DNA from 3 places in the Gordonia pseudamarae genome. Region 1 is predicted to be linked to each of the others. Evidence: predicted binding sites of a transcription regulator. Region 1 holds the regulator's gene; each other region holds the start of a gene.

Region 1 (3,277 bases):
CTAGGTGTGCCCGAACCCGGTGTGCCGGTACCGGATACGCCGTCGATCCTGGTGGCCGACGATCTGGCCCCCGCCGACACCGCGGGACTGGACCCGGCGCTGGTCACCGCGCTGGTCACCCGGCTCGGCGGGCCGACCAGCCACACCGCGATCATCGCGCGCCAACTGGGTATCCCCTGCGTTGTCGCGGTCACCGATCTCGCCGGCGTGGCCGCGGGCACCGCGGTACTGGTGGACGGCACCACCGGCGTCGTGGAGATCGAACCTGATCAGACCCGGGCCCGGTCCCGCGTCGAGGAAAGCAGGCGCGCCGCGCTGGCGGCCGCGGCGTGGACCGGTCCGGGCCGCACCGCCGACGGACACCCCGTGTCCGTGCTGGCCAACGTGGCCGATGGCACCTCGGCACGGGCGGCGACCGCCCATCCCGTCGAGGGGGTTGGGCTGTTCCGGACCGAACTCGCCTTTCTGGACAGGGCCGACGAGCCGTCCGTCGATGAGCAGGCCGCGCTCTACCGCGAGGTGATCGATGCGTTCGACGGCCGCAAGGTTGTCATCCGGACACTGGACGCGGGGTCGGACAAACCGCTGAAGTTCGTCTCTCAGGAACACGAGCCCAACCCGGCGATGGGTGTGCGCGGTAACCGGATCGCCTCGGTACACCCGGAGATCCGTGCCCACCAGCTCGACGCCATCGGCCGGGCCGCCGAAACCGCGGGCGTCACACCGTGGGTGATGGCGCCGATGATCGCCGACGCTCGCGAGGCCGAAGAGTTCGCCGCCGAGGTACGCGGCCGCGGGCTGGTGGCCGGTGTGATGATCGAGATCCCCGCTGCGGCCGTGCTCGCACCCGCGATCCTGTCCAAGGTCGACTTCGTCTCGATCGGCACCAACGACCTGACCCAGTACACGATGGCCGCCGACCGGATGTCGGCCGAACTCGCCGCGCTCACCGACCCGTGGCAGCCGGCGGTTCTGCATTTGGTCGCCACTGTGGCGCGGGCCGGTCAGGATCTCGGAAAACCTGTCGGCGTGTGCGGGGAGGCCGCCGCGGACCCACTGCTGGCGTGTGTTCTGGTCGGTATGGGCATCACATCGTTGTCGAGTGCGCCGGTGGCCGCCGCGGCGGTGGGGGCGCGGCTGGCGGAGACGACCAGCGATCAGTGCCGCGAGGCCGCGCAGGCAGCGCTGGCGGCAGCCGATCCCGAAGCCGCGCGTACCGCGGTGGCGGCGATCGTGCTGTAGGCCACACCGAATAGGCACCGACCCCGATCGGCCCGTGCAACGGCCCGGGGGCGGTGCGGGTCGGCGGGTTCTGGACTACACGCGCCGCAGAATCGTGACGACCTTGCCGAGAATCGCGGCGTCGTCGCCGGGAATCGGCTGGAAGTGCTCGTTGTGCGGCATCAGCCACACATGGCCGTCCTTGCGTTTGAATGTCTTGACCGTGGCCTCGCCGTCGATCATCGCCGCGACGATATCGCCGTTATCGGCGACGTTCTGCTGCCGGACGACCACCCAGTCGCCATCGCAGATGGCCGCGTCGATCATCGATTCGCCGACCACCCGGAGCATGAACAGCGAACCCTCGCCGACGAGTTCGCGCGGGAGGGGGAACACGTCCTCGACGGCCTCTTCGGCGAGAATCGGTCCACCGGCGGCGATCCGGCCGAGCACGGGTACGAAAGTGGGTGTGGGCAGCGCGTCGTCGACGGCCGACGATGCGGCGGGTGTTTGGTGGGCGTCCTGGACGTTGACCGCGCGCGGACGGTTGTGGTCGCGCTTGAGCAGGCCTTTGCGTTCGAGGGTGCGCAGTTGGTGAGCCACCGATGAGGTCGAGGCCAGGCCGACCTCGTCGCCGATTTCGCGGATGCTCGGCGGGTACCCGCGCTCGCGCACCGAGGTCCGGATAACCTCCAGCACAGCACGCTGGCGCGGCGTCAGCGATTTCTCCGCCACGGCGACATCGGTTGTGCCGGACGGTTTGCCGGTCTTCTCACTCATGGATGTTCTCTCCTGTCGGTCAGGCCTGCCGCGCGTGGGTTGATCTCTTGATTCGTTGAGATATTCGAACGTCAGCGTAGACGAACTTTCCGCTGGTATCAAACGTTTGTTCGAGATAGGGGCGACTTTGTCGCACCCCCGTGGTAATAATCGAACATCAGTTCATCGAACAACTGATCGAACAACCTCGGAGGTGGTTGCCATGCCCGCGACATTCGCAGACCAGGTCCGCCGCCCGGCGCGACGTGCCGACGCACCCCGCGGCGATGTGCGTGTGAGTTCCCGGAGTGTCCGGGAGCGCCCGGTCGGCCGGCGTGACGCCGGTGGCCGCCCGGCGCCGCCTGGTCGCACCCGGCCGGCGGGGACCCGTTGTGCCGCACCGGCACACGATCCGCGGGGGATGACTTCGTGGGAGACCATCGCCCGGCGCCGGGCGGTCACGGCGGCGGTGCTGGTCGGTGCCGCGCTGGCGGTGCTCGTGTGGGTGCTGATCGTGGTCGGCAACAACTACGCCGCCGTGGTCGCCCCCGACCCCGACGGAAGCTCACTTGTCTATGTGCGCTCGGGGGAATCGTTGTCGGCGGTTGCCGCGCGGGTGGCCCCGGAGCATCCCGTCGAGGTGGTCGCCGAGCAGATTCGCGAGCTCAACGACCTGGCCGGTTCGGGTCTGACGGTCGGGCAGCCGCTGCTCGTTCCGCGGTACCGATGAGCCGGGACCACGCCGGAAAGCCGATAAACATGCGCTGTGCGGCGGTAGCCGGCTTGAGGGCTGGATCGAACCCGTCGCCGGACGGCGGTATTCTCATGCCACAGGGTCCAGTCGGAAACCGACACGGTGTGACCGTTCCGCGGTGCGCCGGTGCGCCCCGCAACGGTCATGAGGACAACATGCGCTGCCCGTTTTGCCGCAACGAAGACACCAAGGTCATCGACTCGCGTGTCGCCGACGAAGGGCAGGCGATCCGGCGCAGGCGGGCATGCCAGGAGTGCGGCCGCCGCTTCTCCACGGTCGAGAGTGCGGTGCTGTCGGTGGTCAAACGCAACGGGGTCACCGAACCGTTCAGCCGGGAAAAGGTGATGCGGGGTGTCCGCCGGGCATGTCAGGGCCGGCACGTGGACGAGGACTCGCTGGCACTGCTGGCACAGAAGGTCGAGGAGTCCATCCGGGCTTCGGGATCGGCCGAGATACCCAGCAACGAGGTCGGATTGGCGATCCTCGGGCCGCTGCGCGACCTCGACGAGGTGGCCTACCTGCGCTTCGCATCGGTGTATCGCT
Region 2 (3,277 bases), 140 kb from region 1:
GGAAGGGCTGGCCCGTACCGGACGCACGCTGCCCAAGGACCAATACGCTCGGCAGGACCGGTGAGCGCCCCCGCGGGTCCGCGGATCGGGGTGCTGGCACTACAGGGTGATGTCCGTGAACATCTGGCGGCCCTGGAGGCATCCGGGGCCCGGGTCACCACGGTGCGCCGGGCCGGTGAACTCGACGCCGTCGACGGTCTGGTCATCCCCGGGGGTGAGTCCACCACGATGAGTCATCTGCTGACGGTGCTCGAGCTGTTCGAACCGCTGTCGCGGCGGCTGGCCGACGGGCTGCCGGCATACGGCTCGTGTGCGGGGATGATCATGCTCGCCAGCACGATCCTCGATACCAGACCCGACGCCCGGCATCTGGATGCACTCGATATCACTGTGCGCCGCAACGCTTTCGGCCGACAGGTGGAGTCCTTCGAGACGGATCTGGAGATCGCCGGCATCACCGACGGGGCCGATGCGGGGCCGATGCGGGCGGTGTTCATCCGCGCGCCGTGGGTGGAGTCGGTGGCACCGGAGGTACAGGTCCTGGCCCGGGTCCCCGACGGCCCCGCACAGGGGCGGATCGTCGCGGTGCGACAGGACAATGTACTGGCGACCTCGTTCCATCCGGAGGTCACCGGCGATCACCGGGTGCACGCCTATTTCGTCGACATGGTTCGGGAGGTTTCCGGCTCCGATCGCGGCGTCGGTACTATCGACACCTGATCGCACGCCGACAATCGTGCGCGCACGGCCGGTGCCGCACGATCACCGGCCGGGCACCACGCGAACGCAACGGGAACGACGACACCGGGAGAACTATGAGCGGCCATTCCAAATGGGCCACCACCAAGCACAAGAAGGCGGTCATCGACGCCAAGCGCGGCAAGATGTTCGCCAAGCTGATCAAGAACATCGAGGTGGCGGCGCGCACCGGTGGCGGTGATCCGGCAGGTAATCCGACCCTGTTCGACGCCATTCAGAAGGCCAAGAAGTCGTCGGTTCCCAACGACAATATCGAGCGCGCCCGCAAACGCGGTGGTGGCGAAGAGGCCGGCGGTGCCGACTGGCAGACCATCATGTACGAGGGCTACGGACCCAACGGGGTGGCGATTCTCATCGAATGCCTCACCGACAACCGCAACCGCGCCGCCGGTGAGGTGCGGACGGCGATGACCCGCAACGGCGGCAACATGGCAGACCCGGGTTCGGTGTCTTACCTGTTCACCCGCAAGGGCGTGGTCACCCTGGAGAAGAACGACCAGAGCGAGGACGACGTACTCATGGCCGTCCTCGAGGCCGGCGCCGAGGAGGTCTCCGACCTGGGCGACACCTTCGAGATCGTCAGTGAACCCACCGACCTGATCGCCGTGCGCTCGGCGCTGCAGGAGGCCGGGATCGACTACGACTCGGCCGAGGCCAGCTTCCGCGCGTCGGTCGAGGTCGCGGTCGACGCCGACGGCGCGCGCAAGGTGTTCAAACTCATCGACGCGCTCGAGGACTCCGACGACGTGCAGAACGTGTACAGCAACGTCGACATCAGCGACGAGGTGCTCGCCGAACTCGAGAACGACTGAGCCGTTCACTCCACGAAGGCGCCGCCCACGGGCGGCGCCTTCGTGGTTGCCCGGCCATGGCCCGGTGTTGGGGACGTGGAGTGCGGAGTGTTGTTGTGAGCGTCGCGGCGCCGACCGGCTACCATGTCGAACAGTTGTTCTCTATGCCGGGAGGTGCGCGGGTGCGGGTGATGGGTGTGGATCCGGGATTGACCAGATGCGGTATCGCGCTGGTCGAGTCCGGTAAGGGCCGCTCGGTCACCGCCCTCGATGTCGACGTGGTGCGCACTCCCACCGACATGGAACTCTCGCAACGGCTGCTGGCGGTCTATACCGCGGCCTGCCACTGGCTCGACGTCCACCGGCCCGACGTCGTCGCCATCGAGCGGGTATTCGCTCAGAACCAGGTGTCCACGGCGATGGGTACCGCGCAGGCCGGGGGAGTGATCGCGCTGGCCGCCGGTCAGCGCGATGTGCCGGTGCGCTTCCACACCCCCTCCGAGGTCAAGGCCGCGGTCACCGGCAGCGGCCGCGCCGACAAGGCACAGGTCACCACCATGGTGACGAGGATCCTCGGGATGCAGACCGCACCGAAACCGGCCGACGCCGCCGACGCGCTCGCGCTGGCGATCTGCCACTGCTGGCGCGGTCCGATGGCCGAACGGATGGAGGAGGCCAAACGCAGGGCCGACGCCCTCGCCGCGCGGCACCGGGCCCGCGTCGCCGAGGCCGCGGGCGGTGTCCGGTGATCGCGTCTGCGCGCAACTGTGCGCGCGCCGACCGGACAGGAGGGGCCCGGTGATCGCGTCGGTCCGCGGGCCGGTGATCGATATCGCGCTCGATCATGTGGTCATCGACTGTGGTGGTGTCGGGTACCGGGTGCTGGTCACCCCGCCCACGGTGGCCACGGTTCGGCGGGGGGCCGAGGCCACCCTGCTCACCACGATGATCGTGCGTGAGGACTCGATGACCCTCTACGGTTTCGTCGATCCGGACGCGCGGTCGCTGTTCGGGCTGTTGCAGACGGTCACCGGGGTGGGCCCGCGCCTGGCGATGGCCACTCTGGCGGTACTCGAACCCGACGCGCTGCGGCGCGCACTGGCCGATTCGGATACCAAGGCGCTCATATCGGTGCCGGGTATCGGCAAGCGGGTCGCCGAACGACTCGTCGTCGAGTTGCGGGACAAGGTGGAGATGCCGACCAGTGCCGGTGCCGGTGGTGCGACCGGTGCCGCGGGTTCGGTACGGGGACAGGTCAACGACGCGCTCGTCGGTCTCGGCTTCACCGCCGCGGCGGCGGAGAAGGCCGTGCAGGCGGTGCTCGCCGACAATCCGTCCGCCGACGCGTCCACGGTGCTGCGCATCGCTCTGGGTGCCCTCGGCAAGACGTCATGACCGGCGAGGGGAGGCAGTGATGGACACCGACGACCCGGGACAGTTCTCGGAGGTGAGTGCCGTGCCGATGCCCGGTGACGGCGATTTCGACGCCGGCCTGCGGCCCCGGTCGCTGGCTGATTTCATCGGCCAGCCCAAGGTGCGCGAACAACTCGACCTGGTGTTGCAGGGCGCCAAGGGCCGGGGCAGCACCCCCGATCACATCCTGCTGTCGGGTCCGCCCGGCCTGGGCAAGACATCGCTGGCGATGATCATCGCCTCGGAGATGGGTGCGGCCATCCGTGTCACCTCCGGACCCGCCCTCGAACGGGCCGGGGACCTGGCGGCGATGC
Region 3 (3,277 bases), 2.0 Mb from region 1:
TTTGCTCAGGCCCACGTCCCCGACGTCGATAACGCTACCGCTCGCGTCTCGCACATTTCGCGCAGCAGCAGTTTCCCGGTCACCGATCGCGACGACCGCATCGCCAACATTGGGACAGCGTCCTCCATCCGCTCCGAGATCTGAATGCCGAGCGCTTGCGCACGGGCTTCGAGATCGGCATTCAGCAGCGCCGCATCGGATGTCAGCTACTCGCCCGAACTGAATCTGGCGATCTTACAGTGAGCGAATCAGCAGAAGCCGTAGGGTATCCCCGCCCCGCCCCACGACTTCCCGCAGCGGAGTTGCACGATCCTGAGCGGGAAACAACATCAAGACCGTCAGTCGGCGCCCATCCCTACTAGTCTAGAACGGAGGTGGGTTAGCTTCGTCCCATCGCCGCTGGTCATCGGCTTGTTTGGCGATCCGTTTGCGGCGGGCGGCATCGAGGGTGGCGCGGCCAGGATGTTCGGGGTCTCGGTGCGGGATGAGGCCTGGGAACAGAGTTCGGCCAGTGAAGAAGGCGCCGTAGAACATGTGGCCTGTGGGTGATTGGAACCAGCCGCGGCCGAGGTCGTCCTGGTAGTCCTGCCAGGAGGTGAAGGTCTTTGCGCGGTGGTGAAAGCGGCATAGCGGTTTGAGGTTGCCGAGGACGGTTTGTCCTCCGCAGGTGGGATTGCGGTGGTCGAACGGGACGGTGTGGTCTATGTCGGCGGTCCAGACGTGGGCGTTGCAGCCGGGGAATGTGCAGCACAGCTCACCCGCTTTGACGAGGTTGATCAGCTTTCGGCTCGGGGTGTACTTGGTTGGCTGAGTGTCTGGCTGCGCAGCGTGGCGGTTGATGTAGCTGCGGTCTGCCTCAGCCAGCAGGGAGCGCAACGTGGTGGCGTCGACGATGCCGTGCCCGTCGAGGAAACCGGGGTCGTTGTCCAGGCCGAGGAGAGTCGACAGGTTCACCACAATGTGGAACACCGGACGGGCACCCATACGGGCGTCGGCAGCGCTCGTCTGCGATGCCTCGTCGCGATCGGCGGGCTCTGGCACCTCGTCGATGTCGGCGAAGGCGGTGCAGGCTGGGCACAGGCACGGCAGATCAGTGCGGCCTTTGGCGAGCGCGACCAGGGCGTCGGCGCGGCGTTGTTGCTTGTTGCGTGGGTCGGCTGAGTGGACCGAACCCGCCATCGCGTTCAGGGTGGCGTCAACCGTTGCGCCGTCCGTTGCCGGTAGCGACGCTCCAAGACGCGAGTTGCCGCGGGCGAAACGGTCGGGGGTGATGGTGACCTTGCGGTCGGATTTGTTGCGTTCGGTCTGCCGACGCACAGACTCGGGATCCCAGCGGGCAATCAACGCGTCGACAAGGGTGGTGAAGCGGATCGTGGACATCGGCGGGTTGTCCAGGATCGCCCCGGCCAGGTGAGCGTCGATATCGGCGATCGCCTCCGGGGAGCACAGGTCGGTGCGTGTGACAGCGCGCAGGAATCGGTCAAGATCGATACGTCCCTCGGCCAGCGTGTGCGAGGTGAACACCAGACGGTAGCGGGCTGCGTCGCCCGCGATGATCAACGCCTTGGCGCGGGCCGGAGTGACCGTCAACACCGCACCCACCTCCGCGATTGCGCGTTCGAGACCGTCCGGGCCGAAATCTCTATGCGGATCTTTACCTGCGGCAACCGAATCCATCAACTCGGCCGGAGTACGTTCACCCGAGTCGACCAGACTGCACTCATAGGCGTGTTCTTCGGCGCGCTCGTCGTGAATCAGGCTGGCCGTCCTGATCATTCGGTACTGGGCGGCGGCCACCGTCGACGCGCAATGGGCGAGCACCTCCACCAGCTCAGGTGCCGACAGGTCGTTGTCGGATGCGGTCTCGCGCACCATCCGTAAGGGTGAGCGGCGGTCCGATATCGTCGCCACCGGCGAATCGGTCGAACACGATTCGCCGTCGTGGTGTGCTTCTCCCCAAGCCATATACCGATCATACGTTCGAACCGTGGATTTTGATCTGACATTGCGCACGGTGGTTGAGATTCATCTGATCGAACGAATGCACGTGGCTTCGGAATGCCGGCTGGCCAGCAGATATCGTACCTCACAGACATGCTTACGTCATGAAGAAGATCCTGTATGTCGACCTCGACAACACCATCGTCGACGTCCAGTCCGGCATCGACAGACTCTCCGCCGCCAACCTCACCCGCTACGACGGTCACTACGACGATGCCCCCGGCATCTTCGCGCTCATGGACCCGCTCCCCGGCGCGATCGACGCCGACTCCGAACTCAGCGGCTTGTTCGATACCTATATTCCTATCCACACCCCGCATCCACTCTGGACAAGAGTGCCGCCACCGTGTTTACTGTCCAATCACACAGATTGGCTAGTTCTTTCAGCAGTACGCCTTTGATGTATCCGGGGAGGTGGAGTCCGATCCGGCATGGTGGAACGCGCGGGGGAAGGCTGCCGAGCAGGCAGCCGAAAAACTACTGAAACTGGCGTTCGACGTCGAGCCTCTACACTCCAAGAATCACCATGGTGACTGCATCGAAGGCCGTTCAATACACGGGTTACACCACAGCTAAGACGACCAGTGATACTGATTCATCGATAGGGATGACAGCCTGTACTGCCCACGGCGATGCCCTGCCAACCGTACCTGCAAACCCGGCGGATTCGTCGAAGCACTCGAAACCGATCCGACAAACTGACGCGTTCGGCAATATCCTACCCTTCGTCACAGGATTCCCAATGTACGCCTCATACAGGTCGCTGTTGTCGACACGGAGTTGCTCGACGATGCCACGTTGCTCGGTTGACTGATCGCCGTGACTCTTGCGGACCGCCGACATAGCACCCGTGCCGCCACCGTGGGTGGCCACCGGCCCTGTTGTTGACCGATTCATCCACAGCTCCTACCTCGACCCTGGACAATCGCGCCGTCGCCGTGTTGACTGTCCGATCAGACAGACCAGCAATCACTTTCGTAGCGTGAAGAATGTTCGTGATCCAGGGGGTAGGGACTGCCCCCACTTCGGTTGACTCGTGGGGTTGAGCGGTTCAGGCCGTCTATGCGGCATTGTTAATGGTCTCAAACTCGACCGGGGTGAGCCGGCCCAGGCGGCGCTGCCGGCGCTTGCGGTGATAGGTCCGCTCAATCCAGACCACGATCGCCAGCCGTAGTTCCTCGCGGGTCGACCACCGCTGACGGTCGAGCACATTCTTCTGCAACAACGCGAAGAACGACTCCATTGCTGCGTTGTCGCCGGCCGCCCCGACCCGCCC

The links. Region 1 encodes LexA, which represses DNA repair genes until DNA is damaged. Its sites were predicted from a motif close to CGAACANNTGTTCG; they were not measured.
Region 2: the regulator LexA is predicted to act here: its motif matches at 1,699-1,712, upstream of ruvC (crossover junction endodeoxyribonuclease RuvC).
Region 3: the regulator LexA is predicted to act here: its motif matches at 1,970-1,983, upstream of GII31_RS00950 (HNH endonuclease signature motif containing protein).

Annotation. Positions count from the first base shown of each region.
Region 1 covers NZ_CP045809.1:2,200,955-2,204,231, forward strand. The annotation lists gene ptsP (phosphoenolpyruvate--protein phosphotransferase) at 1-1,242, shown strand, start outside; gene lexA (transcriptional repressor LexA) at 1,318-2,001, opposite strand; gene GII31_RS09730 (LysM peptidoglycan-binding domain-containing protein) at 2,402-2,710, shown strand; gene nrdR (transcriptional regulator NrdR) at 2,890-3,277, shown strand, end outside.
Region 2 covers NZ_CP045809.1:2,336,129-2,339,405, forward strand. The annotation lists gene GII31_RS10295 (acyl-CoA thioesterase) at 1-64, shown strand, start outside; gene pdxT (pyridoxal 5'-phosphate synthase glutaminase subunit PdxT) at 61-720, shown strand; gene GII31_RS10305 (YebC/PmpR family DNA-binding transcriptional regulator) at 816-1,571, shown strand; gene ruvC (crossover junction endodeoxyribonuclease RuvC) at 1,733-2,299, shown strand; gene ruvA (Holliday junction branch migration protein RuvA) at 2,349-2,945, shown strand; gene ruvB (Holliday junction branch migration DNA helicase RuvB) at 2,965-3,277, shown strand, end outside.
Region 3 covers NZ_CP045809.1:235,115-238,391, reverse strand. The annotation lists gene GII31_RS00950 (HNH endonuclease signature motif containing protein) at 364-1,965, opposite strand; gene GII31_RS00945 (hypothetical protein) at 2,106-2,402, shown strand; partial or broken gene GII31_RS22710 (ISL3 family transposase) at 2,743-2,874, opposite strand; one part of gene GII31_RS00940 (IS3 family transposase) at 3,062-3,277, opposite strand, start outside.